4 regions of the Pseudomonas muyukensis genome follow, and region 4 is predicted to be linked to each of the others. Evidence: predicted binding sites of a transcription regulator. Region 4 holds the regulator's gene; each other region holds the start of a gene.
The links. Region 4 encodes sigma-54, which starts transcription at its own class of promoters, with help from an activator protein. Its sites were predicted from a motif close to ANTGGCATNNANNTTGCTNT; they were not measured.
Positions count from the first base shown of each region.

Region 1 (7,778 bases), 570 kb from region 4:
GCGCCTCGCTGGCTTCGCCGGTTTTTTCGGCGGTGCCTGGCGCGGCATTGCCGCGAACACCGCCCGTGATGGACGGAGAATTATTCAAACGACTGAAGTCGATGACCATGATCAGAACCCCTGGGTATTAGGACGCATGCCTGGTTTTCGGCCAACCCGAAGAAAACTTTAGGCAGGAAAACCATACTGGCGCAAAGCGCAGCTTGCGCAACCCGATTTCTGACACAGTTTAGGGCCCTCGGTTCCTCACCGCCAGCTTTGCGTCATCGTCTTGCAGCCAGGATTACATGGCCACCTCGACCTGTCCGGGCCCGGTCACCCGGGCCTTGACCACTCGCTTGGAGTTGAGGTTGCGCACCCGAATCTGGGTTTGCAGCCCGCCCTTGTCCAGCGCTTCGCCGGGCATGCGCACGCTGAGGCTGCCGCTGCGGGCGACGATCACCACATGATCGCCCTTGCGCACCACCTCGGCCTGCTCCAGATGTTGCTGGGTGAGCAACTGGTCGACTACCGTCGGGCGTAGCAATTTCAGGCCCACCGCCTGGTCCAGCTGGGTCAGGTAACCCTGGCCGAGGCTGCCGACATCGCGCTCGCGCAGGGCCACGTCGCCTTCGCCGATGACGCTGTCGCGCTTGAGTGGGCGGGTCATGACCACCACGTCGCGCAGCAGGCGCACCTGCGCCGGCACGAATACCGTCCAGGGCGCCGCGCCGTCGCAGCGCACCCTCACCGTCACCCGTCCCAGCGGCGTGGGGCCTTCCAGCGAGGCGTCCAGCTGCTGGCTGCACTGCGGCATGCGCAGGCGCGGGTCGAGTTTGTTCACCTGGATCTCGTAGCGACCCTGGGTCTGGGTGGTCGCCAGATAATCCTCCACGGTGAATTCAAGAAACCCTTGAGTGACACCGATAAGCTGTTCAGGCAAGGTAAAAGCGTCCGCCAGCGCCTGGGTGCCGGGTACCATCAGGCACAATGCGGCCAGGGATCCGGTCAGCAGGCGCGTCAGTCGTCGGAAAAATGTCGTTTTCGTGTACATGGCGCTCAAAAAAGCAAAGCCCGTGCCGACTTGGTACATAGGCAATCGTTGAAGGAGTCCGGCATGGCTGGAGTGATGGATTCGGTCAACCAGCGCACGCAGCTGGTGGGGCAGAATCGCCTGGAGCTGCTGTTGTTTCGCCTCAATGGCGACCAGCTCTATGGCATCAATGTGTTCAAGGTCCGCGAGGTGCTGCAGTGCCCGGATTTGACACTGCTGCCCAAGTCCCATCCGGTGGTGCGCGGTGTGGCCAACATTCGCGGGGCGACCATCCCGATCCTCGACCTGTCGATGGCCACCGGCTTGCCGGGCCTGCAGGAAGAGACGCGCAAGAGTTTCGTCATCATCACCGAGTACAACACCAAGACCCAGGGGTTCCTGGTGCACTCGGTGGAGCGCATCGTCAACATGAACTGGGAAGAGATCCATCCGCCACCCAAGGGTACCGGGCGCGATCACTACCTGACCGCGGTCACCCGGGTCGACAACCGCATGGTCGAGATCATCGACGTGGAGAAGGTGCTGGCCGAAGTGGCGCCGTCGTCCGAGTCGGTGTCCGAAGGGGTGATCGATGCCGAGGTGCAGGACAAGGCGGTGCTGTTGCGGGTGCTGACGGTCGATGACTCGTCGGTGGCGCGCAAGCAGGTCAGCCGCTGCCTGCAGACGGTCGGGGTCGAGGTTGTGGCGCTCAACGACGGTCGCCAGGCCCTGGACTACCTGCGCAAGCTGGTGGACGAAGGCAAGCGTCCGGAGGAGGAGTTCCTCATGATGATTTCCGATATTGAAATGCCAGAAATGGACGGCTATACCCTCACGGCGGAGATTCGCAGCGACCCGCGCATGCAAAAACTGCACATCTGCCTGCATACTTCGCTGTCTGGGGTATTCAACCAGGCCATGGTCAAGAAGGTCGGCGCCGACGATTTTCTGGCCAAGTTCAAGCCGGATGACCTCGCCCAGCGCGTGGTCGATCGGATCAAGGCGGCACATTGAAACGGCCGGGGCGCGTCCCCGGCGCAAGCGACATATAAAAAGAGGCGGCAGCATTGTCTACGGGTAATTTGGATTTCGAACAGTTCCGGGTCTTCCTGGAGAAAGCCTGTGGCATCCTGCTGGGCGAGAATAAGCAGTACCTGGTCTCCAGCCGTCTCAACAAGCTGATGGAGCAGCAGGGCATCAAGTCGCTGGGCGAACTGGTGCAGCGCATCCAGACCCAGCCGCGCGGTGGCCTGCGCGAGCAGGTGGTCGATGCCATGACCACCAACGAGACACTCTGGTTTCGCGACACCTACCCGTTCGAGGTACTGAAGAACAAGGTGATTCCGGAGTTCATCAAGGGCAACCCCGGCCAGCGTCTACGTATCTGGTCGGCGGCCTGTTCGTCGGGGCAGGAGCCGTATTCCATCTCCATGGCCATCGACGAGTTCGAGCGCAGCAACCTGGGCCAGTTGAAGATGGGCGCGCAGATCGTCGCCACCGACCTCTCCGGCGCCATGCTCAACAACTGCAAGACCGGCGAGTACGACAGCCTGGCCATTGCCCGCGGCTTGTCCCAGGAGCGTTTGCAGCGTTACTTCGACACCAAGGGGCCTGGGCGTTGGGCGGTCAAGCCACCGATTCGCAGCCGCGTCGAGTTCCGCTCGTACAACCTGCTCGACAGCTACGCGCCGCTGGGCAAGTTCGACATCGTGTTCTGTCGCAATGTACTGATCTACTTCTCGGCCCAGGTCAAGAAGGACATCCTGATGCGCATCCACGGCACGCTCAAGCCGGGCGGCTATCTGTTCCTGGGTGCGTCCGAGGCGCTCAATGGCCTGCCGGACCACTACCAGATGGTGCAGTGCAGCCCGGGGATCATCTACCAGGCCAAGTGAGGCGGGTGGCAAAGGGCAAAGGGAGCCGGCACCGCGAGATGCCGGCTTTTTCATGCCTGTCGATTTAACGTCTTCCACGCATGGGCACCCGCCTTGCTGGCGAGCCAGGCGCAGCGATCGTGTCGGTGTGGATGCCGTCAATATTTTGTTTTGCCGCCTCGGTGGCTGTCTGATTGCCGCCTGGCGACTGCAAAGCGGAAGCACTTTGCCGCTTTTCTGGCAGCGGCGGCCTGCTGTTTCAGCTCGAAGGCCCGGGTTGACAGGCTTTTTCTTGGTTGGCACAGCCCTTGCTTTAGCGTTAGCCAACGAAACTCTGGTCAACCTTCGAAGGTTCCCCGACATGAGCATCAGCTTCGACAAGGCGCTTGGCATCCACGAAAAGGCATTGGGCTTCCGTGCCCAGCGTGCCGAGGTGCTGGCCAACAACATCGCCAACGCTGACACGCCGAACTACAAGGCGCGCGACATGGACTTCTCGTCGGTGCTCGCCGCCGAGTCCGACAAGCAGCAGAAAGGCCGTATCGCCCTGGATCGCACCAATAATCGCCATATCGAGGCCGAGGGCCTGGCGATGATGGACGACACCTTGAAGTACCGCACGCCGATGCAGCCGTCGATCGACCAGAACACCGTGGACGCGCAGATCGAGCAATCGAACTACACGGAAAACGCCGTTGGCTTCCAGGCCAGCTTCACCCTGCTCAACAGTAAATTCAAAGGGCTGGTATCGGCCCTGCGTGGAGAGTGACCATGTCCCTTGCCAGTGTCTTCAATATCGCCGGTAGCGGCATGAGCGCGCAGAACACGCGCCTGAACACCGTCGCCTCGAACATCGCCAACGCCGAGACCGTCTCCTCGAGCATCGACCAGACCTACCGCGCCCGCCATCCGGTGTTCGCCACCACCTTCCAGCAGGCCCAGGCCGGCGCCGGCCAGTCGCTGTTCGAGGACCAGGGCGAGGCGGGGCAGGGCGTGCAGGTCAAGGGCATCATCGAGGACCAGAGCAACCTCGAGGCGCGTTACGAGCCGAACCATCCGGCGGCGAACAAGGACGGCTACGTCTACTACCCGAACGTCAACGTGGTCGAGGAGATGGCCGACATGATCTCCGCCAGCCGTGCGTTCCAGACCAACGCCGAGCTGATGAACACCGCCAAGAACATGATGCAGAAAGTGCTGACCCTGGGTCAGTAAGCAGGGAGCCGAAATGACTACCACCAATACCGATAACCAGGTTGGCAGCGGCTATCTGGAGTCACTGCAAAAGCCCACCAGCAAGAACAACGGCAGCACCGGCCAGGCCGGCAGCGCGCTGGGCAAGGACGCGTTCCTGCAGTTGCTGGTGACGCAGATGAAGAACCAGAACCCGCTCGATCCCCAGGACAACGGCGAGTTCGTTGCGCAGCTGGCGCAATTCAGCAGCCTCGAAGGCATCCAGTCGCTCAAGGAGTCGGTTGACGGCATCCTCACCGGCATCGGTTCGTCCCAGGCGCTGCAGGCGACCTCGCTGGTCGGCCGTTCGGTGATTGTGCAGACCGACAAGGCCGTGGTCGACACCACCAAGAGCTTCAATGGCCAGGTCGTGGTGCCGTCGAACATCAGCGAAGGCAAGGTCACCATCAAGGACAAGGACGGCAAGGTGGTCAAGACCATCGAGCTGAGCGCGCAGAAGGCCGGTACCGCCGACTTCATCTGGGATGGCACCAACGACAAGGGCGAGAAGGTCGACCCGGGCAACTACACCTTCAGCGCCGAGACCAAGGTCGACGGCAAGGCCAAGACGCTGGCCACGTTGCTGCCGGCCAAGGTCAACAGTGTCAGCTTCCAGAATGGCAGCGAGATGATGCTCGACCTGGCTGGCATCGGCAAAGTCGGCATCTCCAAAGTCACCACCATCGGAATTTAACGCCGCAGAATCGGCACAAGGAGCGAGTACATGTCTTTCAATATCGGCCTTAGCGGTCTCTATGCGGCGAACAAATCCCTGAACGTTACCGGCAACAACATTGCCAACGTCGCCACCACCGGTTTCAAATCGTCGCGCGCCGAGTTCGGCGACCAGTATTCGCAATCGATCCGCGGCACTGCCGGCGGCAAGACCCAGGTCGGCAGCGGCGTGAAGACCATGGCGGTCTCGCAGATGTTCAACCCCGGCAACATCAATGGCACCGGCCAGGCGCTGGACATGGCCATCGACGGCAACGGCTTCTTCGCCCTGAACGACAATGGCTCGCGCATCTATACCCGTGCCGGCGCCTTCTACAGCGACAAGGAAGGCTACGTGGTCAACGCCAGCGGCGCCAACCTGCAGGGCTATCCGGTGGATGAAAACGGCAAGGTGATCCCGGGCGTGCTGACCGACCTGAAGATCGACACCTCGAACCTGGCGCCGAAGCCGACCGGGCGCATTTCCGAGACCGTCAACCTGAACTCCAGCGCCAATGCGCCGACGGTTTCGCCGTTCGACCCGACCAATGTCAACAGCTACAACTACACCTTCAACACCCCGGTGTACGACAGCCAGGGTAACGAGCACCAGATGAACCAGTACTTCGTCAAGGATGCCGGCACCAACTCCTGGACCATGTACACCACCATCGCCGGCCGTAACCCGGCCGACCCGACGCTGACCACGCCATTGGTCAACAAGCTGCCGTTTACCTCGGCAGGCAAGCTGGATACCGCGGCCATGGCTGCTGGCGCGGTTCCCGGTGGCCTGACCATCGCCGCCGACAAGACCTTCCAGCTGAACAACTGGGTGCCGGCCGAGAAGAACGCGGCAGGTGCCTGGGTGGGCAACGGCGCCACTGCTCGCGTCGGTGGCGTGACCCTGGACATGCTGGCCACCACCCAGTTCAACGCAGCCTCGGCGACCACCGCCAAGGACCAGGACGGCTACGCCACCGGTGAACTCGCCGGCCTGACCGTCGACCAGAGCGGCAACATGTTCGCCAACTTCACCAACGGCCAGAACAAGGTGATCGGCCAGGTGGTGATCGCCAACTTCGCCAACCTGCAAGGCCTGACCCCGGTCGGCGCCACTGCCTGGAAAGAGTCCTACGCGTCGGGCGTGCCGATCATCGGCGAGCCGGACACCGGTACCCTGGGCCGCATTGCCGGCAGCTCTCTGGAAGACTCCAACGTCGACCTGACCGGTGAGCTGGTCAACCTGATCAAGGCGCAGAGCAACTACCAGGCCAACGCCAAGACCATTTCCACCGAAAGCACCATCATGCAGACCATCATCCAGATGACCTGATGAGCATGGCGTGATCGAGCCCCTGCTTGCAGGGGCTTTTTCACGTCTGGCAGAGGAGGTAGATGCCATGAACAAGTCGATGCTGGTGGCTGCCGGCGCCTTGTTGCTGGCGCTGTCGCTGCAGGCCGCGCCGGCGCCCTGGTACCAGTGGCAGAGCCTGGCGACCGGGCGCTACATGTGCTCGGCCAACGACCCGGGGGAGGGCTGGAAGCGCCATTCCGGCCCCTACACCAACGGCGCGTGTCGCGCCGACTGACGCGGCAGTTGCCGGCAGCGGCAACGATTCGCCGACAAACTGACGCTTGCGCTGGCGTGGGCCCCTGAAAGCCCCGTGTTAAAGGGCTTTGTCAGTTTGGTTCGATAATTGCTTCATCCTTGCCAACGACAGCGCGGCAAGGTTCGCGTAGAGGAGATGCTGTGGACAAGATGCTTTATGTGGCCATGACCGGCGCCAGCCAGAACGCGCTGGCGCAGAAGGCCCATGCCAACAACCTGGCGAACGTTTCCACCAACGGTTTCCAGCGTGACCTGGAGCAGGCGCGTTCGATGCCGGTGTTCGGCGACAGCTTTCCGGCGCGCGCCTTCGCCATGACCGAGCGTCCGGCCACCGACTTCAGCGAAGGCGCCCTGGTCGAGACCGGCCGTCCGCTGGACGTGGCCGTGGCCGGCAAGGGGTTCATCGCCGTGCAGGCGCCCGATGGCAGCGAAGCCTACGTGCGCACCGGCAGCCTGAACATCGACGCCCTGGGCGTGCTGCGCGCCGGCAACGGCATGCCGGTGATCGGCAATGGCGGCCCGATCGCCATTCCGCCGGAGCAGCAGGTCGAGGTGGGCGACGACGGCACCATCAGCATTCGCGCCATGGGCGAGGATCCGCGGGTGATGGCCGAGGTCGACCGCATCAAGCTGGTCAACCCGGACATCAAGGGCCTGACCAAGGGCCTGGACGGCATGATTCACACCGGCAATGGCCAGCCCGCCGACGCCGACGTCAATGTCCGCGTGGTCTCGGGCTTCCTGGAATCGAGCAACGTCAACGCGGTCGAGGAGATGACCTCGGTGCTGGCGTTGTCCCGTCAGTTCGAACTGCACGTCAAGATGATGAACGCGGCCAAGGAAGGCGATGAAGCCATGGCGCGCGTCTTGCAAATCGGCTAATCACATTTGAACGGGTGCCGAAAAACAGGCGCACGAGGAGAACACTAAATGCTTCCAGCTCTTTGGGTCGCGAAAACCGGCCTGTCCGCCCAGGACACCAACCTGGCGGTCATCTCCAACAACCTGGCGAACGTCTCGACCACCGGCTTCAAGCGCGATCGTGCCGAGTTCCAGGACCTTTTGTACCAGATCAAGCGTCAGCCCGGCGCCCAGTCGACCCAGGACAGCGAACTGCCTTCGGGCCTGCAGGTCGGTACCGGTGTGCGCATCGTCGGCACACAGAAGAGCTTCATCGCCGGCAGCCTGCAGACCACCGAAAACCCGCTGGACATGGCGGTCAACGGCCGTGGCTTCTTCCAGATCCTGCAGCCGGACGGCACCGTGAGCTACACCCGTGACGGTACCTTCCACCTGAACTCCGACGGCCAGATCGTCACCGCCAACGGCTTTGCCC
Region 1 covers NZ_CP077073.1:4,574,369-4,582,146, reverse strand. The annotation lists gene flgM (flagellar biosynthesis anti-sigma factor FlgM) at 1-109, opposite strand, end outside; gene flgA (flagellar basal body P-ring formation chaperone FlgA) at 284-1,033, opposite strand; gene KSS95_RS20155 (chemotaxis protein CheV) at 1,097-2,026, shown strand; gene cheR (protein-glutamate O-methyltransferase CheR) at 2,080-2,907, shown strand; gene flgB (flagellar basal body rod protein FlgB) at 3,248-3,655, shown strand; gene flgC (flagellar basal body rod protein FlgC) at 3,658-4,101, shown strand; gene flgD (flagellar hook assembly protein FlgD) at 4,115-4,813, shown strand; gene flgE (flagellar hook protein FlgE) at 4,844-6,166, shown strand; gene KSS95_RS20125 (hypothetical protein) at 6,234-6,422, shown strand; gene KSS95_RS20120 (flagellar basal body rod protein FlgF) at 6,584-7,324, shown strand; gene flgG (flagellar basal-body rod protein FlgG) at 7,373-7,778, shown strand, end outside.
Region 1: flgB (flagellar basal body rod protein FlgB) is a predicted target of sigma-54. The motif match lies at 3,182-3,201, and genes of this name have one in related genera.

Region 2 (7,778 bases), 2.5 Mb from region 4:
GCTCGGCGGGGATGTACAGCTTGTATTTTTCGCCGACATGCATCAGTTGCAGGCCTTCGACCCAACCTGGGATCACGCCGCTGACCGGCAGGTCGATCGGGCTGCCGCGCTCGACGGAGCTGTCGAACACCTTGCCGTCGGTGAGCTTGCCTTCGTAGTGGACGGTGACCACATCGGTCGGCTTGGGCTGCGGGCCGTCGGCCTTCTTGACCACTTCGTACTGCAGGCCCGAGGCGGTGGTGACCACGCCAGGCTTCTTGGCGTTTTCCTCGAGGAATTTCTTGCCGGCCGCGGAGGCTTCTTCGCTGGCCTTGGCCAGGCGTTCTTCAGCGCGCTTCTGCAGGGCGGTGAAGGCCTCGACCAGTTCCTCGTCCTTGATGCGCTGTTCTTTCTTGCCAACAGCGTCTTCGATGCCTTGGGCGACGGCTTTGGAATCCAGGTCGTCCATGCCTTCCTGGGCCAGGCTCTTGCCCATGTTCAGGCCGATACCGTAGGAGGCTTTCTGTGCCGGAGTCTTCAGCTCGACGCTGCTGGTCTGGGCGTCGCAGCCCGCCAGGACCAGGCCTACCAGGGCAACCGCAGCCGCCAAACGATGCTGTTTCATGCTATTTCCTTGTTCATGCGCCATGAGGGCAATCAGGGTAAAGCCGCGAGCTTAGCAGGCGGCCGCGACCAATGGCTACCGGCATAAGAGCGGGTTGTGGGCTGGAAGTTCCTGGGTTAAAGGTTGTTCATGATCGCGCTTGCAGCCAATGGCCAGTATTGATGGCTTCGCCAGGGTTTGCCGGGAGCTTTTCAAAACCATGGCACCCGCCCAGCGTCAGGGATATCCACCCAGCCGATACGCCCCCGCCACCTCGCGCAATACCTCGCACACCCACTGCGCCGCCAGGCCCTGGGGCACCGCCGCGTTGCGACAGATGCCCACCGAGCCCCCCGGCTCACGTACCCCGAGGTCAAGTTCGGCCAGCTCGCCGCGCCCCAGGTCGATCAGCACCGCATCGCGCGGCGCTACCCACACCGCGTCGCTGCCCAGCACATAGCGCCGGCTCAGCGCCAGCGACAGCGTTTCCAGGCGTTGCGCCGCCACGCCGATCCCGCCTTGCACGAACAGGCTGTCGGCATGCTGGCGAATGGTCGTCCCCGGCGGCGGCAACACCTGCGCGTACTGCCCTACCAGCCCCCGCTCGACCGGCTGGCGCGCCAGCAACGGGTGCCCGGGGCGCACCACCAGGGCCATCGACTCGCTGTACAGGTGCTCGAACGACAACCCCTGGATGCGCGGGCTGTCGGTCATGCGCCCGACCACCAGCTCCAGCTCGCCCACATGCAACTGCCCCAGCAACTGCGCGCTGACCCCGGTGACCACGCTGATCACCAAGGCTTCATGGCGCTGGTGCAGGCGGCACAGCACCTCGGGCATCAAGAGGCCCTCGACCGTGGACAACACACCGATACGCACCTGCGATGGCTGCAAGGCCTCGCCGCGCACGCTGCCAACGCCTTCGCGCAGGGCGTGCACGCTGGGCCCGGCATAACGCAAGAAGCGCGTACCGGCCGCGGTCAATGACACGCCCTGGCGGCCGCGTTCGAACAGCCGGGTCTCGAGCAACGCCTCGAGCTCCTTGAGCGTCTTGGAGATCGCCGGCTGGCTGATCGCGAGCACATCGGCAGCCCTGGCCAGGCTGCCCTGCCGGGCAATCTCCAGGAAACACAACAGGTGGCGGAACTTGATGCGGGTATCGAGGTTCATGCCTGGCAGTGTATCCGCGCGTCGGGCCTGCAAGCCATGCCGATTCGGTGACTTGCGTCACTCGGCGCCGGCCACGCCCTTGCAGGCAAGGCGCCGAAGCTTTAGCGTGTGCCGCCTCAACGCATGGAGCAGCGCTATGGCCGCCTACCTGACCCAGGACCTGGTCCTGGACCTGGGCGATGAAACGCCCGAAGACACCAGCATGAACATGCTCGCTTTCCGCGAACGCGGCACCAGCCTGGTGATCGCCCGCAGCCCGCTGCCCGAGGGGCAGACCCTGGAAAGCCTCTACCTGCAGCAACTGGCGCAACTGCGCGAACGCCTTGCGGCGGTCATCAGCGAACCCCAGCCGGTCAGCGCCGGTGTGGCCCGCGACATTCACGGCCTGGAAACCAGCCTGCAGTTCAAGCGTGGAGACGTGGTTTCCTACCAGCGCCAGTTGGCCTACGCGCCTGCCGGCCAAGCCCGTTTCGTCGCGGTGAGCTACAGCAAGCAAACACCGCTGGAGCCCGCCGACCTTGTCCATTGGGAAACGATCAAGGCTGGTTTGCGACTGAACTGACCCCCCTTTCAGAGATGGCTCATGGATGACAGCCTGCACGCCGCCCGCAAGGGCGATCTGATCCTGCACCCGCCGTTGATGGCCGATTTGGTCAGCGCAGTCAGCGAGGCGGTCATCTACGCGGCGGTCACGGAGTGGGCCAGCTACCTCGACGCCAATGGCGCCAGCCATTACCCACTTGACCAGGATTGAGCCACCCTGCGGATTCAGGCGCGGGACAATTCGACCTGCTCACCCTGGATCCGCACCCGCCAAACCGGCAGCACCTGGCCTGGATCCTCCAGGCAGCAGCCATTACGCAGCGAGAAATGCTGTTTGTACAAAGGCGACGCGACAACGGGCTCACCCTGCAGACTGGCCAGCAATCCGCGCCCGATGACATTCGCGCCGGAACGCGGATCACGGTTGCCGACGGCATAGATCGCCTGCGCCTGCCCCGGCAGATAGAACAACGCCACCTGCTCGCCGGCATGCCACACCACCACCCCGGAATCGGCCACCAGGTCATGGGCAGCGCACACGCTGTGCCAGGTGGTTTGCGCTTGCACAGCCCTGTTGCTCTGGTTCATCACACAGTCTCCTCATGGGTCGGAATCAGCTGCAGCGCCGCCGCCGGGCGGCGCTGGCCGCGTTCGCGGACGAAGTGCACGTCGGGGTCGGCGCGCTGGTCATTGACGAAGGTACGGAAGCGCTTGAGTTTTTCCGGGTCGCTCAAGGCATTGGCCCATTCGCACTCGTACTGCTCGACCACATGCTGCATCTGCGCCTCCAGCTCGCTCGCCAGGCCCAGGCTGTCGTCGATCACCACCTGCTTGAGGTAGTCCAGGCCGCCCTCGAGGTTTTCCCGCCACACCGAGGTGCGCTGCAGCTTGTCGGCGGTACGGATGTAGAACATCAGCACGCGGTCGATCAGCCGTACCAGGGTCTGGTCGTCCAGGTCGGTGGCGAACAGCTCGGCGTGGCGCGGGCGCATGCCGCCATTGCCGCACACATAGAGGTTCCAGCCCTTGTCGGTGGCGATCACGCCGATGTCCTTGCTCTGCGCCTCGGCACATTCGCGGGTACAGCCGGACACCGCGAACTTGAGCTTGTGCGGCGCGCGCAGGCCCTTGTAGCGGTCCTCCAGGCGCAGGGCCATGGCCACGCTGTCCTGCACGCCGTAGCGGCACCAGGTGCTGCCGACGCAGGACTTCACCGTGCGCGTCGACTTGCCATAGGCGTGCCCGGTTTCAAAGCCAGCGGCAATCAGTTCGCCCCAGATCAGCGGCAACTCGTGCAACTGCGCGCCGAACAGGTCGATGCGCTGGCCGCCGGTGATCTTGGTGTAGAGGTCGTATTTTTTCGCCACCTGGCCGATCACGATCAGCTTGTCCGGGGTGATCTCGCCGCCGGGAATGCGCGGCACCACCGAGTAAGTGCCGTTCTTCTGCATGTTGGCCATGAAGGTGTCGTTGGTGTCCTGCAACGGCACCAGGGCCGGGTCCATGATCGGCTGGTTCCAGCACGAGGCGAGGATATTGCCCACCGCCGGCTTGCAGATGTCGCAGCCGACAGGGCCCTGGCCATGGCGGGCGAGCAGGTCGCCGAAGGTGCGGATGCCTTCGACCCGCACCAGGGCGTAGAGCTCCTGGCGGGTGTAGGCAAAGTGCTCGCACAGGCTTTTGTCCACGCTCACGCCGCGGGCGCCCAGCTCGTGCTCGACCACCTGCTTGAGCAGTGCCGCGCAGCCCCCGCAACCGCTGGCGGCCTTGGTGCAGGCCTTGACCGCGGCCAGGTCGCCACAGCCGCCGTCGATGGCCGCGCACACCGCGCCCTTGCTGACGTTGTGGCATGAGCAGATGGTCGCGGCAGCAGGCAAGGCATCGGCGCCCAGGGCGGGCGCGCCGCCTCCTTGGGGCAGGATCAAGGTGGCCGGGTCGGCCGGCAGCTTGATGCCGTTCTGGGCGTATTGCAGCAAGGTGTCGTAGTAGCTGTTGTCGCCCACCAGCACGGCGCCGAGCACCTGCTTGCCGCTGGCATCCACTACCAGCCGCCGGTACGAGGCACTGGCCTCGTCGATGAAGCGGTAGCTGCGCGCGCCCGGCGTGGCGCCCTGGGCGTCGCCGATCGAGCCGACATCGACGCCCAGCAGCTTGAGCTTGGTCGACATGTCGGCGCCACTGAACCCGCTCGGCGCCTCGCCCATCAGCCATGCCGCCAAGGTGCGCGCCATGGCGTAGCCCGGGGCGACCAGGCCGAACACGCTGCCGTTCCACGAAGCGCATTCGCCGATGGCGAAGATCCGCGGGTCGCTGGAACGGCAGTGGTTGTCGATCACCACGCCGCCGCGGGCGGCGACCTCCAGGCCGCAGGCGCGGCCGAGCGCGTCCTGCGGGCGGATACCGGCGGAGAACACCACCAGGTCGGTTTCCAGGTGCTCGCCGCCGTCGAAGTTCATTCGGTAGCGGTACTGCTCGCCTGCGCTGATCGACTGGGTGGCGCGGGCCAGGTGCACGCCGACGCCCAGCGCCTCGATGCGCGCACGCAACGCCGCGCCGCCTTCGCCGTCGAGTTGCACCGGCATCAAGCGGGGGGCGAACTCCACCACATGGGCCTCCAGGCCCAAGGACTTGAGGGCGTTGGCCGCCTCCAGGCCCAGCAGGCCGCCGCCGACCACCACGCCACGGCGGGCACCGCTGGCGGCGGCGCGAATCGCGTCGAGGTCGTCGAGGGTGCGATAGACCAGCCGCGCGTGGCCGCTGGAGCCCTCGATGGGCGGCACGAACGGGTAGGAGCCGGTGGCCAGGATCAGCTGGTCATAGCCGTAGCGGCCTGCGTCGGTGACCAGCTCCCGGCGCTGGCGGTCGATCGCCACTACCGCCTCGCCCAGGTGCAGGTGCACGCCGTTGTCCGGGTAATAGCCCGGCGCGCACAGGGCCAGGGTTTCGGCGCAACTGCCGGTGAAGTACTCCGACAGGTGGACCCGGTCGTAGGCACGCTGGCGTTCCTCGCCGAACACATGCAGCTCGAAGCGGGCCAGGGCGCCGCGCTCGATCAATTGCTCGACGCAGTGATGGCCGACCATGCCATTGCCGACGATGACCAGTCGCGGTCGTTGTGCCTCGTTCGCTGTTGCCTGCATAGCCGATCCTCGCTCACGGAAAACGCAAAAAGGCGCCTGGAGCCGAAGCTCCAGGCGCCTTTGCCTGTACTCATCAGTTGGGGGCCCTGGACGATCGCCGTTGACCGGTGGGCTGTTGTAGCTGGATCAAAGCAGGGACTGTGCCAATTGCCCTGCCCGCTCATGCACCGCGGCGCCTGGTTCGCCAGCAAGGCTGGCGCCTACCGGCAACAGGTGCTGCAAACCTGTAGCAGCGGGCCTTGCCGGCGAACACCGGCACAGCCTGTGCTATCCAGGCGCTTGAACCAGCCTGGTGCAACGCTCACCAGGCTGGTGCACTCAATACACATCGCGCCGATAGCGCTTGTCCCGCGCCAAGGCCTCGACATAAGCCCGCGCCGCCTCGGCAGCCATGCCGCCGTGCTCGACCACCACCTGGCGCAGGGCCGCGTCGACATCCTTGGCCATGCGCTGGGCATCGCCACAGACATAGACCACCGCGCCCGCCTCGAGCCACTGCCACAGCTCGGCGCCGTGCGCCAGCAGGCGCTGCTGCACGTAGACCTTGTCATCCTGGTCGCGGGAGAACGCCGTGCTCAGGCGCAGGTACCCGCTCGCCGCCCAGGCCTGCAACTGTTCGCGGTAATAGAAATCGCAGGCGCCGTGCTGCTCGCCGAAGAACAGCCAATTGCCACCGCTCGCCCGGCGCTGTTCGCGCTCCTGGAGAAAACCGCGAAACGGCGCGATACCAGTACCGGGGCCAATCATGATGATCGGCGTGGCATCGTCCTGCGGTAGGCGAAAGTGCTTCGACGGTTGCGGGAAAATCGCCACCTCCAGGGCCGTCGCCCGGTCGGCGAGGAAGGTCGAGCACACGCCCTTGCGCGCCCCGTAGCGCACGGTGGCGACGGTCAGGTGCACCTGGTCGGGATGGGCCAAGGGGCTGGAGCTGATCGAGTACAGCCGCGGCTGCAAGGGCTTGAGCAATGCCAGCCAGCGGGCCAGGGGCAAGCGCTGGGGGAACGCCTGCAGGACATCGGCCAGCTGCCGCCCCCACAGCCAGTCCTTGAGCGTGCTACTGCACTCGGGCCGCAACAAACGCCGCAGGCCCTCGGCCTGCTCGGCGAACACCTCGAGCAGCGGCCGGCTGACCTGGGTGATGTCCAAGTGGCGCTCCAGCGCGGTGCGCAGCGCCATCGGCGCCTGGCCCTGGAGTTCGACCTGGGCCTGGCCATCGAGCGCCATCAAGGCCAGCAGCTCATCGACCAGGTCCGGGCAATTGCGCGGCCACACCCCCAGGGCGTCGCCAGGCTGGTAGCTCAGGCCGCTGCCGCGCAGGTCGAACACCAGTTGCCGCGTCTCCTTGCTCGAACCCGGGCCATTGAGCAAGCGGTTCTCCAGCACCGGCGCCAACCAGGGCTGGTGCTTGCCGACGCGGGTTGGCGACGGTGCCACGGTGGGTGCCGGTGCGCTACCGCCCAGTTCCGGCAGCAAGGCCTCCAGCCAGGCGGTGAAAGCCGCTTCGCAGTCAGGCTCGCAATCGACCCGCGCCAGCAGGCGCCGGGCACCGAGGTCGGCCAGGCGCTGGTCGAGCTTGCGGCCGAAACCGCAGAACTGCTCATAGCTCGAATCCCCCAGGGCCAGCACGGCATAAGGCAGGGTCGCGCAGCTGGCGCCTTGCTCTTGCTGCAGCGCCTGCCAGAATGCCGCGCCGCTGTCCGGCGCCTCGCCATCGCCGAAGGTGCTGGCGATCAGCACCAGGCTGGCGGCGCCCTGCAACTGTGCCGGGTGAATGGCCTCCATGCAACTGAGCGCCACGGCCAAACCCGCCTCGCGCAGACGCTGCGCGCAGCGCTCGGCCAGGCCCTCGCCGTTGCCGGTCTGCGAGGCCCACAGCACGTGATGCCGAGGGGCCTCGGCGGGGCTCCCAGGCATAGCCTGCGCCGGGCTGAACAGGCCCGCCAGCAGGCCGTCGACGAACAGCCGCCGGGCCGGCGCCAACGGCGCGCCGGGCGGCAGGCTGGGCACGCCGAGGCGTTGCGCCTGGTCAAGGCCAAGCAGGAAGCCTTGCAGGTAGTGGCGCTCGTCTTCGGCCAACACCGGTGCCGGCAACGCCTCCAGGCCAAGCAGGCGGGACAGGGTGGCAGTGGGCATGGTCGCAGGCTCCGGGTGGCTCAGGTCGAGGGCCTCGATACGTTCGCCGGCCAGCCGTTCAAGGGCCACGGCGCAGTGCTTGAAGGCCGGTTGCAGGGAAATCGGGTCGACCGCGTCGCAGGTCAGCGCGTTGATCGCCAGGCCCTCGCCGTACAGGTCGTTCCAGTGAAACGGCACAAAACAGTTGCCGGGCTGTACCCGATCGCTGA
Region 2 covers NZ_CP077073.1:2,111,570-2,119,347, reverse strand. The annotation lists gene bamJ (BamJ family beta-barrel-assembly machinery protein) at 1-604, opposite strand, end outside; gene pcaQ (pca operon transcription factor PcaQ) at 821-1,753, opposite strand; gene KSS95_RS09510 (DcrB-related protein) at 1,890-2,315, shown strand; gene KSS95_RS09505 (hypothetical protein) at 2,337-2,507, shown strand; gene nirD (nitrite reductase small subunit NirD) at 2,522-2,884, opposite strand; gene nirB (nitrite reductase large subunit NirB) at 2,884-5,436, opposite strand; gene KSS95_RS09490 (bifunctional nitrate reductase/sulfite reductase flavoprotein subunit alpha) at 5,755-7,778, opposite strand, start outside.
Region 2: nirB (nitrite reductase large subunit NirB) is a predicted target of sigma-54. The motif match lies at 5,565-5,584, and genes of this name have one in related genera.

Region 3 (7,778 bases), 1.4 Mb from region 4:
CTGCTTGCGGAAGCTGGCCTTGTCGGCGAACGGCGCCAGCGCCTTGAGCTTGCCTTCGGGGTTGTCCAGCAGGTCGGGCCCGAGGGCTTCGACCAGCATCGCGGTAAGCGCCGGATTGGCCTGGTACAACCAGCGGCGGAAAGTGATGCCGTTGGTCTTGTTGTTGATGCGCTGCGGGTAGAGCTTGTGCAGATCGGCGAACACCGTGCTCTTCATCAGTTTGCTGTGCAGCGCCGACACGCCATTGACACTGTGCGAGCCAAGAAACGCCAGGTTGCCCATGCGTACCCGACGGCCGTTGTCCTCCTCGATCAGCGACACCGCGCGCAGCACGTCGAAGTCGTGCAGGCCTTTGGCACGCAGGGCGTCGATATGATAGGCGTTGATCAGGTAGATGATCTGCATGTGCCGCGGCAACATGCGCTCCATCAGCGCCACCGGCCAGGTTTCCAGGGCTTCGGGCAACAGCGTGTGGTTGGTGTAGGCCAACGTGCCGACAGTCAGCTGCCAGGCGGTCTCCCAGGGAATCTCGTGCTGGTCGACCAACAGGCGCATCAGCTCGGCCACGGCGATCGACGGATGGGTGTCGTTGAGCTGTATGGCCGCGGCGTCCGGCAGGTTGAGCAAGTTGTCGTGCATGTTCAGGTGGCGGCGCAGCAGGTCCTGCAACGAGGCCGAGACGAAGAAGTACTCCTGGCGCAGGCGCAGCTCCTGGCCGGCCTCGGTGCTGTCGGCCGGGTACAGCACCCGCGAGATGCTCTCGGCCCGCGCCACCTCGGCCACGGCGCCCAGGTGATCGCCGGCGTTGAAGCGCTCCAGGTGCAGCTCTTCCAGGGCCCGGGCCCGCCACAGGCGCAGGGTGTTGACGCTGGCGCCGCGCCAGCCGACCACCGGCGTGTCATAGGCCACCGCCCGCACCGTCTCCCCCGGCCACCACACCTGGCGTGGCTGGCCGTTGCTTTCGTGCACGGTCTCGACGCTGCCGCCGAAGCTGATCGGGTAGATCACCTCGGCCCGCTCGAATTCCCAGGGGTTGCCGAAATCCAGCCAGTTCTCGGTCTGCTCCTGCTGCCAACCATCGACCAGCGCCTGGCGGAACAGACCGTGCTCGTAGCGGATGCCGTAGCCATGGGCGGCAATGCCCAGGGTCGACATGCTTTCCATGAAGCACGCGGCCAGGCGCCCGAGGCCGCCATTGCCCAGCGCCGCGTCGGGTTCGAGCAGGCGAATACGCTCCAGGTCGACGTCCAGGCCTTGCAGGGCTTCGCGGGCGATCTCCAGGTAGCCGAGGTTGCTCAGGCTGTCGTACAGCAGCCGGCCGATGAGGAATTCGAGGGAGAGGTAGTAGACCCGCTTCTGGCTGCGTCGATAGGCCTGGCGGGTGTGATCCATCCAGTGGTCGACCATGTGGTCGCGGGCCGCCAGGGCGATGGCCTCGAACCAGTCATGGTCGAAGGCGTGCTCCGGGTCCTTGCCGACCGCGTAGGTCAGCTTGGCCAGGACGGCATCGCGGAACGCGGCGACCTCTTGATGATGAGCTTCGGCCTCACGGGCCTTGTTTTCCTGGGACATGGGACATCCTCGGGCAAGTAGGCGAAAGCGCAGGGAGATTGTTCAGCCTAGACGCTCTGACACACAGCGACAGTGAGGGTTCGCGGTTTTCACCTTGGCGCAGGGAATCGGGCAAAAGGTTGTTCACAAATTGAACAACTCCGGTATCATCGCGCGCCCCAAGACCGTGATACCCCCCATAACGATGAAAACGACCCTGATCGCCGCCGCCGAAGTCGACCGCCTGGAGACCTGGCAGCGCTATGCCAGCCACATGTGCGGCGGCTGCCACTCGACCTGCTGCACCTTGCCGGTGGAGGTGAAGATCAAGGATCTGATCCGTATCGGCGTGGTGGACGAGTTCGAGAAAGACGAGCCGCCAAAGAACGTGGCCAAGCGCCTGCAGAAGGAAGGCATCATCGAGCGCTTCAACCAGAAGTCGGGGATCTTCACCCTGACCCGGATGAGCAACGACGACTGCATGTACCTGGATCGCAAGAGCCGGCTGTGCACCATCTACGACAAGCGTCCGGACACCTGCCGCAACCACCCCAAGGTCGGGCCGCGGCCGGGGTATTGCGCGTACAAGCCCAAGGTGGTCGGGCGCTGAAGTTGTTTTTGCTTGAGATCCTGGGGCTGCTGTGCAGCCCATCGCGACGCAAGGCCGCCCCTACGGGGGACCGCGATCTCTTGTAGGAGCAGCCTTGCGTCGCGATGGGCCGCAAGGCGGCCGCACATTCCGAAGGCAAACAAAAACGCCCCCGGCCTTTGGACCGGGGGCGTTTTCATTCAGCCTGAACTAATGACTCAGTTCTTGGCTTTCTTGGCAGCGCGGGTACGCTCGCCTTCGTCGAGGATCTTCTTGCGCAGACGGATCGACTTCGGCGTCACTTCGCACAGCTCGTCGTCCTGGATGAATTCCAGGGCCTGCTCGAGGGTGTGGCGAACTGGCGGAACCAGGGCGATGACTTCGTCCTTGCCCGAAGCACGCATGTTGTCGAGCTTCTTGCCTTTGGTCGGGTTCACGCCCAGGTCGTTGTCACGGCTGTTCAGGCCGATGATCTGACCGTTGTAGATCTCCTGGCCGTGCTCGACGAACAGCTTGCCGCGCGCCTGCAGGGTTTCCAGCGAGTAGGTCAGCGCCTTGCCGGTCTCGACCGAAACCAGGACGCCGTTCAGGCGGCCGGACATCTGGCCCGACTTCATGGTGTCGTAGCGATCGAAGATCGAAGTCAGGATGCCTGCACCGTTGGTCAGGGTCAGGAACTGGTTACGGAAACCGATCAGACCACGGGCTGGAATGTTGTACTCCAGGCGCACACGGCCCTTGCCATCCGGCACCATGTTGGTCAGGTCGCCTTTACGCAGGCCCATCTCTTCCATGACCTTGCCCTGGGATTCTTCAGGGATGTCGATGGTGACGTTCTCGAACGGCTCCTGCTTGGTGCCGTTGACTTCGCGGATGATCACTTCAGGACGGCCCACGGCCATCTCGAAGCCTTCACGGCGCATGGTTTCGATCAGAACCGACAGGTGCAGCTCGCCACGGCCCGATACCTTGAACTTGTCAGGGGAATCGGTTTCCTGAACGCGCAGGGCAACGTTGTACAGCAGCTCTTTGTCCAGACGGTCCTTGATGTTACGGCTGGTGACGAACTTGCCTTCCTTGCCGCAGAACGGCGAGTCGTTGACCTGGAAGGTCATCGAAACGGTCGGCTCGTCGACGGTCAGCGGCTTCATCGCTTCGACGGTATCCGGAGCGCACAGGGTGTCGGAGATGAACAGCTCGTCGAAACCGCTGATGCAGACGATGTCGCCAGCCTGGGCTTCTTCGACGTCGACGCGGTGCAGGCCGTGGTGGCCCATCAGCTTGAGGATACGGCCGTTACGCTTCTTGCCTTCGGTGTCGATGGCAACAACCGGGGTGTTCGGCTTGACGCGACCACGGGCGATGCGGCCAACGCCGATAACACCGAGGAAGCTGTTGTAGTCCAGTGCCGAGATCTGCATCTGGAACGGGCCGTCACGGTCAACCGACGGTGCGGGTACGTTGTCGATGATCGACTGGTACAGGGCGGTCATGTCTTCGCCCATGGCGGTGTGGTCCAGACCGGCGATGCCGTTCAGGGCCGAGGCGTAGACGACTTTGAAGTCCAGCTGTTCGTCGGTGGCGCCGAGGTTGTCGAACAGGTCGAAGATCTGGTCCAGAACCCAGTCAGGACGCGCGCCCGGACGGTCGACCTTGTTGATCACGACGATTGGCTTCAGGCCGGCTTCGAAGGCCTTCTTGGTCACGAAGCGGGTTTGCGGCATCGGGCCGTCCTGGGCGTCGACCAGCAGCAGCACGGAGTCGACCATCGACATTACACGCTCGACCTCGCCACCGAAGTCGGCGTGGCCGGGGGTGTCGACGATGTTGATGTGGTAGCCGTTCCAGTTGATGGCGGTGTTTTTCGCCAGAATGGTAATACCGCGCTCTTTTTCTTGGTCGTTGGAGTCCATGACGCGCTCGTCGTTGAGCTCGTTACGCTCCAGGGTGCCGGACTGACGCAGGAGTTTGTCGACCAGGGTGGTTTTACCATGGTCAACGTGGGCGATGATGGCGATGTTACGCAGATTTTCGATCACAACTGTATCTCGATCAGAGGATTCGGTTGCCACCTAGTGTAGGCGGCGAATATGTACGGTTTGAGGCTCAGCGGGCCCGATGGTCGGGAGGGCGATGGCGGATGCTGCCGCCATACAGCCCTGGCGTCTTATGTCGGACGATAAACACGCACATTGGCATGTCCCTCACTGAGCAGGTGGTGTGCGTGCAAACGGCTCATCACACCTTTGTCGCAATACAGCAAGTACTGGCGCGTAGGGTCCAGGTGCTTGAACTTGCTGTTGATCGCATAGAACGGCATGGCCTGGACTTCGATACCGTCCAGCGCCAGAGGTTCGTCTTCCTGGGCATCGGGGTGACGAATGTCGATGACGATCTGGCCAGGCAGCGCCTCGGCCACGTCCTCGATTTCGATGTCCTTGCCCAGCTCATCGATCACGTGGTCGATGGAGATGAACTTGGCGCGCTCAAGGGCGCGCTCGAGCACGGCCATGTCGAACTGCTTTTCTTCGTGCTCCATGCGGTGACGCTTGGCATGGGTGGTCGGGTTCACCGAGATCACGCCGCAGTATTCGGGCATGTGCTTGGCGAAGTCGGCGGTGCCGATTTCGCTGGCCTGGTCGATGATGTCCTGCTTGTGGCTGGCCAGCAATGGGCGCAGCACCAGCTTGTCGGTGGCCGAGTCGATGATCGACAGGTTCGGCAAGGTCTGGCTGGAGACCTGGGAAATCGCCTCGCCGGTGACCAGCGCGTCGATCTGCAGGCGCTCGGCCATGTGCGCGGCACCGCGCAGCATCATGCGCTTGAGGGTCACGCCCATGTAGCTGTTGTCGACCTTGTTGAGGATCTCGCCGACCACTTCCTCGAACGGCACGCTGATGAACAGCACGCGCTGGCTGCTGCCGTACTTTTTCCACAGGTAGTGGGCCACTTCCATCACGCCCAGTTCGTGGGCACGACCGCCGAGGTTGAAGAAGCAGAAGTGGGTCATCAGGCCACGGCGCATCATCTGGTAGGCCGCCACGGTGGAGTCGAAACCACCGGACATCAGTACCAGGGTCTGCTCCAGGGCGCCCAGCGGGTAACCGCCGATGCCGTTGTGCTGGTTGTGGATCACGTACAGGCGCTGGTCGCGGATCTCGATGCGCACCACCACTTCAGGCGTCTTCAGGTCGATGCCGGCGGCGCCGCACTGCTGGCGCAGCTGGCTGCCGACGTAGCGGTCGACGTCCATCGAAGTGAAGTCGTGGTGGCCGCCGCGCTTGCAGCGCACCGAGAAGCGCTTGCCGGCCAGCAGGTGGCCGAAGTGCTGCTTGCACTTGGCGACGATGTCGTCGAAGTCGCCCAGCGGGTATTCCTCGACCTGCAGGAAGTGGGTGATACCCGGGGTGCAGGTGAGGCGCTCGATCATCTCGCGCTGGATCTTCTCGTCCTCGACGCGGGTGACCACCTCGAGATTGTCCCAGACGCCATCGACCGCGAGCTCAGGATCGAGGTCCTTGAGCACGACGCGGATGTTCTTGCCGAGCTGGCGGATGAAGCGCTTGCGCACCGGCCGGCTCTTGATGGTGATCTCTGGGAAGACTTTGACGATAAGTTTCATTGGTTTAACAGCGCGCGCAGGGCCTGCCGAAAATAGGGGGCGCGAATTATAGCGGAAATCGCTCAAGGTTTGAGCAACTTTTGTACAGAAGGTTTGATTTACCGAGCCCGAACCCTGCGCCGCACCTGTAGGAGCCGGCTTTGCCGGCGAAAGGGCCAACCCAGGCACTGCAAGGTGATCATCAGGATCGAAGTAGGCCGTTAAGCCTGGGGCTGCCCATGCAGCCGCTTTCGCCGGCAAAGCCGGCTCCTACAGGCGCGACACGCATCGCACCAAAATAGCGCACGACATCTTGCTCACGCCCTCAATGCGTGCACGAATGCTTCCTGCAGCTAGGCTATATGCCCGCCAACGCCGGGCTTTATCCCGACCTTCGCCATTTTCGGGCACTGGCATGCAATTTGCTCCCTTGTGAGGCAGGTAAGCTTGGCCGACTATCCGCGCCCAGCGACACCCTTTTTCCAGGGCCGCGGCCAAGCGCCCTAGACCATCCGGAGGACAACATGTCGAAGTCGGTTCAACTCATCAAAGATCATGACGTCAAGTGGATTGATCTGCGTTTCACGGACACCAAAGGCGTTCAGCATCACGTGACCATGCCGGCGCGCGATGGCCTGGACGAAGACTTCTTCGAAGTCGGCAAGATGTTCGACGGTTCCTCCATCGCTGGCTGGAAAGGCATCGAAGCCTCGGACATGATCCTGATGCCGGTCGACGAGACCGCCGTGCTCGATCCGTTCACTGAAGAGCCGACCCTGATCATCACCTGCGACATCGTCGACCCGTCGAGCATGCAAGGCTACGATCGCGACCCACGTGCGATCGCCAAGCGCGCCGAAGAGTACCTGAAGAGCACCGGCATCGGTGACACCGTGTTCGCCGGCCCAGAGCCTGAGTTCTTCATCTTCGACGAAGTGAAGTTCAAGTCGGACATCTCCGGCTCGATGTTCAAGATCTTCTCCGAGCAAGGCTCGTGGATGTCCGATGCCGACGTCGAAGGCGGCAACAAAGGCCACCGTCCTGGCGTGAAAGGCGGCTACTTCCCGGTTCCGCCGTTCGACCACGACCACGAAATCCGTACCGCCATGTGCAACGCACTGGAAGAGATGGGGCAAACCGTCGAAGTCCACCATCACGAAGTGGCGACTGCCGGCCAGAACGAAATCGGCGTCAAGTTCAACACCCTGGTGAAGAAGGCTGACGAAGTACAGGCGCTGAAATACGTCGTGCACAACGTTGCCGACGCCTACGGCCGTACCGCCACCTTCATGCCCAAGCCACTGTACGGCGACAACGGTTCGGGCATGCACGTGCACATGTCGATCTGGAAAGAAGGCAAGAACACCTTCGCCGGCGAAGGCTATGCCGGCCTGTCCGACACCGCCCTGTACTTCATCGGCGGCATCATCAAGCACGGCAAGGCCCTGAACGGCTTCACCAACCCGTCGACCAACTCGTACAAGCGCCTGGTCCCAGGCTTCGAAGCCCCGGTCATGCTGGCCTACTCGGCACGCAACCGTTCCGCCTCGATCCGCATTCCTTACGTCGGCAGCCCGAAAGCCCGCCGTATCGAAGCACGCTTCCCGGACCCATCGGCCAACCCGTACCTGGCCTTCGCGGCCCTGCTGATGGCTGGCCTGGACGGCATCCAGAACAAGATTCACCCAGGCGATGCCGCCGACAAGAACCTGTATGACCTGCCGCCTGAAGAGGCCAAGGACATCCCGCAGGTTTGCGGCAGCCTGAAGGAAGCCCTGGAAGAACTGGACAAAGGCCGTGCGTTCCTGACCAAGGGCGGCGTGTTCTCCGACGACTTCATCGATGCCTTCATCGAGCTGAAGAGCGAGGAAGAGATCAAGGTCCGTACCTTCGTCCACCCGCTGGAATACGAGCTGTACTACAGCTGCTGATCTGATCGGCGCCTCGCGTCGGCGACATCAGGACGGCCTCCTTCGGGAGGCCGTTTGTTTTTCATACCCTCATCATCGGACAACACCTATTAGCCGCCGCAACGCC
Region 3 covers NZ_CP077073.1:1,052,754-1,060,531, reverse strand. The annotation lists gene KSS95_RS04820 (glycogen/starch/alpha-glucan phosphorylase) at 1-1,572, opposite strand, end outside; gene KSS95_RS04815 (YkgJ family cysteine cluster protein) at 1,757-2,161, shown strand; gene typA (translational GTPase TypA) at 2,359-4,179, opposite strand; gene thiI (tRNA uracil 4-sulfurtransferase ThiI) at 4,308-5,762, opposite strand; gene glnA (type I glutamate--ammonia ligase) at 6,266-7,672, shown strand.
Region 3: glnA (type I glutamate--ammonia ligase) is a predicted target of sigma-54. The motif match lies at 6,151-6,170, and genes of this name have one in related genera.

Region 4 (7,778 bases):
GTCAACCTCGACGCCAGCGTCGCCCAGGAAGCCTGCCCGCTCAACCTGGCGCCCACCTCCTCGACCACCGCGGCGCTGGCACTGGGCGACGCCCTGGCCATCGCCCTGCTCGAGGCCCGCGGCTTCACCGCCGAGGACTTTGCCTTCTCGCACCCCGGGGGGGCCCTGGGCCGTCGCCTGTTGCTGAAGGTCGAAAACGTCATGCACGCCGGCGACGAACTGCCGGTGGTCAAGACCGGCACCCTGCTCAAGGACGCGCTGCTTGAAATGTCTCGCAAAGGTTTAGGCATGACCGTGGTCCTGGGCAATGACGGCAAGCTGGCCGGGGTGTTCACCGACGGCGACCTGCGCCGCAGCCTGGACCGCAACATCGACGTGCACAAGACCCTGATCGACGAGGTCATGACCGTGCACGGCAAGACCGCCCGCGCCGAGATGCTCGCCGCCGAGGCGCTGAAAATCATGGAAGACCACAAGATCAGCGCACTGGTGGTGGTCGATCAGGCGGACCGCCCGACCGGCGCCCTGAACATGCACGACCTGTTGCGCGCCGGAGTGATGTAAATGAACCAGGACCTGATGCAACGTGCCAAGGCCATCAAGCTGGCGGTGTTCGACGTCGACGGCGTGCTCACCGACGGGCGCCTGTACTTCCTCGAGGACGGCAGCGAGTTCAAGACCTTCAACACCCTCGACGGCCATGGCATCAAGATGCTCATGGCCGCGGGCGTGACCACGGCCATCATCAGCGGGCGCAAGACCCCGGTGGTCGAGCGACGGGCGAAGAACCTCGGCATCCCCCACCTGTTCCAGGGCCGCGAGGACAAACTGGTGGTGCTCGACGGCCTGCTCGCCGAACTCAATCTAAGCTATGAGCAGGTCGCCTACCTGGGCGACGACCTGCCCGACCTGCCGGTGATCCGCCGGGTGGGCCTGGGCATGGCCGTGCACAACGCCGCACCGTTCGTGCGCCAGCACGCCCACGGTGTCACGCAGGCCCGCGGCGGCGAAGGCGCCGCCCGCGAGTTCTGCGAACTGATCATGCAGGCCCAGGGTACCCTGGACGCTGCCAACGCCAACTACCTGTAAGGCCACCCATGTTCAGCAAGAAAGTTCGCAATTTTGCGCTGCTTGGCGTGATCGCCGCCGTTCTGGCGGCGGTCGGCTACTGGAACATCAGCCCCGAGAGCTTCCTCGAGCAGCCCGCGGCCCAGGTCGACGAAAGCGCCATCGACTACTACGCCATCAACGCCCACAGCGTGCAGTTCCTGCCCGACGGCAAGCTGCAGTACGAAATGACCGCCGCCAAGGTCGAGCATCTCAAGGCCAGCGAAGTCACCCTGGTGACCACGCCCGACCTGCACATGTACCGTGGCACCGAGTACCCATGGCACGTGCAGAGCAAGCGCGCCGAGGTCAACCCGGATGGCAGCGAGGTGGAACTGATCGATGACGTGCGCGTGGCGCGCACCGACGAGAAGCAACGCGAAACCATCATCACCAGCACACGCATGACTGTGTTCCCGCAGAAGCAATATGCGCAGACCGAGCAAGCCGTTAGAATCGACGGCGCCGGTGGCACGACTACGGGCAAAGGAATGAAAGCGTATTTGAAAGAAGGCAGGATGGACCTGCTCTCTAACGTAAGAGGACAGTATGAGGCTCGTTAAAACCATCCCCCTTCTGCTCAGCCTGGGCGTAGCACTGGGAAGCGCGAGCGCCTTCGCCCTGCCGAACGACCGTGACCAGCCGATCCGCATCCAGGCGGACAACGCCCACCTGGACGACAAGCAAGGCGTGGCCACCTACACCGGCGACGTGATCATCACCCAAGGTTCGATGATGATCAAAGGCAACACCGTGACCATGACCCGCGCCGCCAACGGCGACATCGACGTGGTCACCTCGGTGGGCAACCTGGCCTACTTCGAGCAGCAGCAAAGCGCCGCCAAGGCGGACAAGATGAAAGGCTGGGCGGTGACCATCCAGTACCAGGCGCAAAAGGACACGGTAATCCTGACCGACCGCGCCAAGGTCGAGAACGAAGGCAACACCACCGAAGGCGAGAAGATCGTCTACAACACCAAGTCCCAGGTGGCGACCGCCGGCCGTGGTGGCAACGTGACTGCACCGCGTCAGCGTATCGACATGGTCATTCAACCGAAGAAAAAGGCCGAGTAAATGGCAACCCTCAAAGCCCAGCACCTGGCCAAGAGCTACAAGGGCCGGCAAGTCGTGCGCGACGTCAGCCTGTCGATCGACAGCGGCCAGATCGTCGGCCTGCTCGGCCCCAACGGCGCCGGCAAGACCACCTGCTTCTACATGATCGTCGGCCTGGTCCAGGCCGACCAGGGGCGCGTGCTGATCGACAGCCACGACGTCAGCCACCAGCCCATGCACGGCCGTGCCCAGGCCGGCATCGGCTACCTGCCGCAGGAAGCCTCGATCTTCCGCAAGCTGTCGGTGGCCGACAACATCATGGCAATCCTCGAGACCCGCAAGGACCTCGACCGCGATGGCCGGCGCAAGGAGCTGGAAAGCCTGTTGCAGGAGTTCCACATCAGCCACATCCGCGACAACCTGGGCATGAGCCTGTCCGGTGGTGAACGCCGCCGTGTCGAGATTGCCCGCGCCCTGGCCACCGCGCCCAAGTTCATCCTGCTGGACGAACCCTTCGCCGGTGTCGACCCGATCTCGGTCGGCGACATCAAGCAGATCATCCACCACCTCAAGAACAAGGGCATCGGCGTGCTGATCACCGACCACAACGTTCGCGAGACCCTGGACATCTGCGAAACTGCCTACATCGTCAACGATGGTCAGCTGATCGCCGAAGGCGACGCCGAGACCATCCTGGCCAACCAGTTGGTCAAGGAAGTGTACCTGGGGCACGAGTTCCGGCTCTGACCCGTTCTGCCCGCAGCACTGGCGCACAGGCCTGATCGCGGCTTAAGTTGTTACAGTGCTGCAGTGCCCGGTCTCGAAAACGGGCTGTGTGCTATTGGCGGCGCGCTGCCAGCGCTGCCAAAAGAGAACGTATTTCCGAGACCGAGCACTAGGCAAACGCTGCAATTTCAGGCATATAACTTGCTTAAAATCGGCGCCCAAGCGCCCTACGTGTAGTGGATGGCGCATGCGCGCCGGCGAACAAGGTATTAAGCCCCTGCCATGAAACCATCGCTCGTCCTAAAAATGGGCCAGCAACTGACGATGACCCCGCAGTTGCAACAGGCCATCCGTCTGCTCCAGCTCTCCACCCTGGACCTCCAGCAGGAAATCCAGGAAGCGCTGGAATCCAACCCGATGCTCGAACGTCAGGAAGACGGCGACGATTTCGACAACAGCGACCCAATGGCGGACAACGCCGAAAGCAAGCCGGCCGCCGAAGTCCAGGACAACAGCTTCCAGGAGCCGACCACCAGCGCCGAAACCCTGGAAGACGGCGAGTGGGCCGAGCGCATTCCCAACGAACTGCCCGTCGACACCGCCTGGGAAGACATCTACCAGACCAGCGCCAGCAGCCTGCCCAGCAACGATGACGACGAGTGGGACTTCACCACCCGCACCTCGGTGGGCGAGAGCCTGCAGAGCCACCTGCTCTGGCAGCTCAACCTGGCGCCGATGTCCGACACCGACCGCCTGATCGCGGTGACCCTGATCGACAGCATCAACGAACAGGGCTACCTGGAAGACACCCTCGAGGAAATCTGCGCAGGTTTCGACCCCGAGCTCGACATCGAGCTGGATGAGGTCGAAGCGGTGCTGCACCGCATCCAGCAATTCGAACCTGCCGGCATCGGCGCCCGCTCGCTGGGTGAATGCCTGTTGCTGCAACTGCGCCAACTGCCGGCCTCGACGCCGTGGATGAGCGAGGCGCAGCGCCTGGTCAGCGATTTCATCGACCTGCTCGGCAGCCGCGACTACAGCCAGTTGATGCGGCGCATGAAGCTCAAGGAAGACGAGCTGCGCCAGGTCATCGAGCTGGTACAGACCCTGAACCCGCGCCCGGGCTCGCAGATCGAGTCCAGCGAGCCGGAGTACGTGGTGCCGGACGTGATCGTGCGCAAGGACAGCGAGCGCTGGCTGGTCGAGCTCAACCAGGAAGCGGTGCCGCGCCTGCGCGTCAACCCGCAATACGCCGGGTTCGTCCGCCGCGCCGACACCAGCGCCGACAACACCTTCATGCGCAACCAGTTGCAGGAAGCGCGCTGGTTCATCAAGAGCCTGCAAAGCCGCAACGAGACGCTGATGAAGGTGGCCACGCAGATCGTCGAGCACCAGCGCGGTTTCCTCGACCACGGCGACGAGGCCATGAAGCCGCTGGTGCTGCACGACATCGCCGAGGCGGTAGGCATGCACGAGTCGACCATCTCGCGGGTGACCACGCAGAAATACATGCACACGCCACGCGGCATCTACGAACTGAAATACTTTTTCTCGAGCCACGTCAGCACCGCCGAAGGCGGCGAATGCTCGTCCACGGCGATCCGCGCGATCATCAAGAAACTGGTGGCGGCGGAAAATCAGAAAAAGCCATTGAGTGACAGCAAGATCGCTGGTTTACTGGAGGCACAAGGCATCCAGGTAGCCCGTCGCACCGTCGCCAAGTACCGCGAGTCGCTGGGGATCGCCCCTTCGAGCGAGCGCAAGCGACTGATGTAGCCCCGGGATGTGCCACAGCGTTTCAGCGGCAGGTGCAAGACCTGCCTCTTTATGCACGGGCAACAAAGGAGAAGCTGTATGCAAGTCAACATCAGTGGACAGCATGTAGAAGTCACCCAACCACTGCGCGATTACGTGCTCGAGAAGCTCGCCCGCGTGGAGGGCCATTTCGACAAGATCACCAATGCAACGGTGATCATGAAAGTCGAAAAGCTGCAGCAGAAGGTTGAAGCCACACTCCAGATTCCCGGTGGCGAAGTGGTCGCCAACGCCGAACACCAAGACATGTATGCCGCGATCGACGCCCTGGCTGACAAGCTCGACCGCCAACTGAAAAAACACAAGGAAAAACAGCAAAGCCTGCTGCAAGGTGCAGCCGCCCGCTGATCCCCCTCATCCATGATCCGACTTGAAACCATCCTGACCCCCGGCCGTTCCCTGGTGAACGTGCCGGGCGGCAGTAAAAAGCGCGCCCTGGAAAAGGTCGCCACCCTGATCGCCGAGCAAGTGCCCGAGTTGGAGATGCAAGACGTCTTCGACAAGCTCATCGCTCGCGAAAAGCTGGGCTCCACCGGTTTTGGCAATGGCATCGCCATTCCCCATTGCCGGCTTGTGGGCTGCACCGCGCCAGTGAGCGCCTTGCTGCACCTGGACGCCCCCATCGATTACGACGCCATCGACGGAGCCCCGGTCGACCTGCTGTTCGTGCTGCTGGTCCCGGAAGCTGCCACCGATGCCCACCTTGAACTGCTGCGCCAGATCGCCAGCATGCTCGATCGCAAGGAGGTTCGCGATCGCCTGCGTGCCGCCGACAGCAGCGAGGCCCTGTTCCAGGTCGTCCTGGACGTACAGAACGAGCACTGACCATGCGCCTGATCATCGTCAGCGGCCGCTCCGGCTCCGGCAAGAGCACCGCCCTCGACGTACTGGAAGACAACGGCTACTACTGCATCGACAACCTGCCGGCGGGCCTGTTGCCGCAGTTGGCGGAAAACGCGCTGATCAACACCGAGCTGCTGCAGCCCAAGGTGGCCGTTTCCATCGACGCGCGCAACCTGCCCAGCCACCTGTCACGCTTCCCGGACCTGCTCCAGGAGGCGCGCGCGCGGCACATCCAGTGTGACGTGTTGTACCTGGACGCCGACGAGGACACCCTGCTCAAGCGCTTCTCGGAAACTCGCCGCCGTCACCCGCTGACCAACGACAGCCGTTCGCTGGCCGAGGCCATTCGCGTCGAAAGCGAGCTGCTGGGGCCAATCGCCGACCTGGCCGACCTCAAGATCGATACCACCAACCTGAACCTGTACCAGCTGCGTGACTCGGTCAAGCTGCGCCTGCTCAACCAACCGGAGCCGGGAACCGCATTCCTGGTCGAGTCGTTTGGCTTCAAGCGCGGCATGCCGGTGGATGCCGACGTGGTGTTCGACGTGCGCTGCCTGCCCAACCCCTACTGGAAGCCGGAACTTCGCGAGCATTCCGGCCTCGAACAGCCGGTGATCGACTACCTGTCCGCCCAGCCGGATGTCGAGGAGATGTTCCAGGACATCTCCAGCTACCTGCTCAAGTGGCTGCCGCGCTTCGCCGCCAGCAACCGCGCCTATGTCACCGTGGCCATTGGCTGCACCGGCGGCCATCACCGCTCGGTGTACATCACCGAGCGGCTCGGCCAGTTGCTCCAGCAATCCCTGAAAAATGTCCAGGTCCGCCATCGCGACCTCTAGCCCACAGGATATCCGCCCCACGATGCCCGCCCGCGAAATCACCATCATCAACAAGCTGGGCCTGCACGCCCGTGCGGCTGCCAAGTTCGTCGGCGTGGCCGGGCGCTTTCCTTGCCAGGTACGGGTGGGTCGCGCGCCAGACAAGCTGGTGGATGGCAAGAGCATCATGGCAGTGATGATGCTGGCCGCCGGCAAGGGCACCCCGGTACACCTGCACACCGAAGGCGAGCAGGACGCTGAAGCCATGGAGGCGCTGGTCGCGCTGATCGAGAACTTCTTCGACGAAGGCGAGTGACTGATACAACGCGGCCCCTGTAGGAGCGGCCTGGTGTCGCGAAAGGGCCGCAGAGCGGCCCCAGCAATAGTGGTTTGATGCATAAATCGCGGGGGCGCTTCGCCCCTTTCGCGACACAAGGCCGCTCCTACAGGGGGCAGTGCCAGGCTCAGGACATCGCCGTGTCCATCACCATCATCAGGCAGAACCCGACACACAGCCCCAGGCTCGCCAAACGGTGGTGGCCGTTGCTGCGTGACTCGGGGATGATCTCCTGGGTCACCACCAGCAGCATCGCCCCCGCCGCGCAGGCCAGGCCCAGCGGCAGCAGCAACTCGGCAATGTTCACCAACCAGGCACAGATCACCGCCGCCAAAGGTTCGACCAGGCCGGACGCCGCCCCGATCAGAAATGCCTTGAACCGCGGCATGCCCGCCCCGGCCAGCACCAACGCGATCACCAGCCCTTCCGGCACATCCTGCAGGGCAATGCCCATGGCCAGGCTGTCGGCATCGGGCATGCCGCCCCCGGCGGATACGCCGATGGCCATGCCCTCGGGGATGTTGTGGGCGATGATGGCAATGACGAACAGCCAGATCCGCGCCGCGATCACCGGCTGCTGCGCGGTACCGACCAGCGCCTCGGGCGAGGCCCCGGACACTTTCAGGTCGATCAGGAACAGGCACAGCGCGCCGAACAGCAGGCCGCTGCTGATCAGCCCACCGGCGCCCCAAGGGCTGAAACCGATGGCCTGGGCGGCATCCAGCCCGGGGATGATCAGGGAAAACGCCGTGGCCGCCAGCATCACCCCGGCGCCAAAGCCGAGCAAGGTGTCGGCCACGGCCACCGGCATGTTGCGGATCACCAGCACCGGTACCGCACCCAGGGCCGTCCCCAGCGCGCACAGCGCGCCCCCTTCGAGGGCGCGCAACATGCGCGGCTCCAGGTCTAGCCAGGCGATGCCGCGGGCCACCAGCAACGCGGTGCCGACCAGCAACAGCAAGGTCCCCAGCGCCAGACGAAACAGGCGCACACTGCTGACAGACATCACCTCGGTACGCATACCGGCCTGGCTCACTTCAAGGCTTCAAGGTAGCGGCGTTCCACTTCGGCCCAATCGA
Region 4 covers NZ_CP077073.1:5,140,732-5,148,509, forward strand. The annotation lists gene KSS95_RS22815 (KpsF/GutQ family sugar-phosphate isomerase) at 1-564, shown strand, start outside; gene KSS95_RS22820 (KdsC family phosphatase) at 565-1,089, shown strand; gene lptC (LPS export ABC transporter periplasmic protein LptC) at 1,098-1,670, shown strand; gene lptA (lipopolysaccharide transport periplasmic protein LptA) at 1,657-2,181, shown strand; gene lptB (LPS export ABC transporter ATP-binding protein) at 2,182-2,907, shown strand; gene KSS95_RS22840 (RNA polymerase factor sigma-54) at 3,169-4,662, shown strand; gene hpf (ribosome hibernation-promoting factor, HPF/YfiA family) at 4,741-5,049, shown strand; gene ptsN (PTS IIA-like nitrogen regulatory protein PtsN) at 5,062-5,526, shown strand; gene rapZ (RNase adapter RapZ) at 5,529-6,383, shown strand; gene KSS95_RS22860 (HPr family phosphocarrier protein) at 6,406-6,678, shown strand; gene KSS95_RS22865 (ZIP family metal transporter) at 6,827-7,720, opposite strand; gene KSS95_RS22870 (superoxide dismutase) at 7,732-7,778, opposite strand, start outside.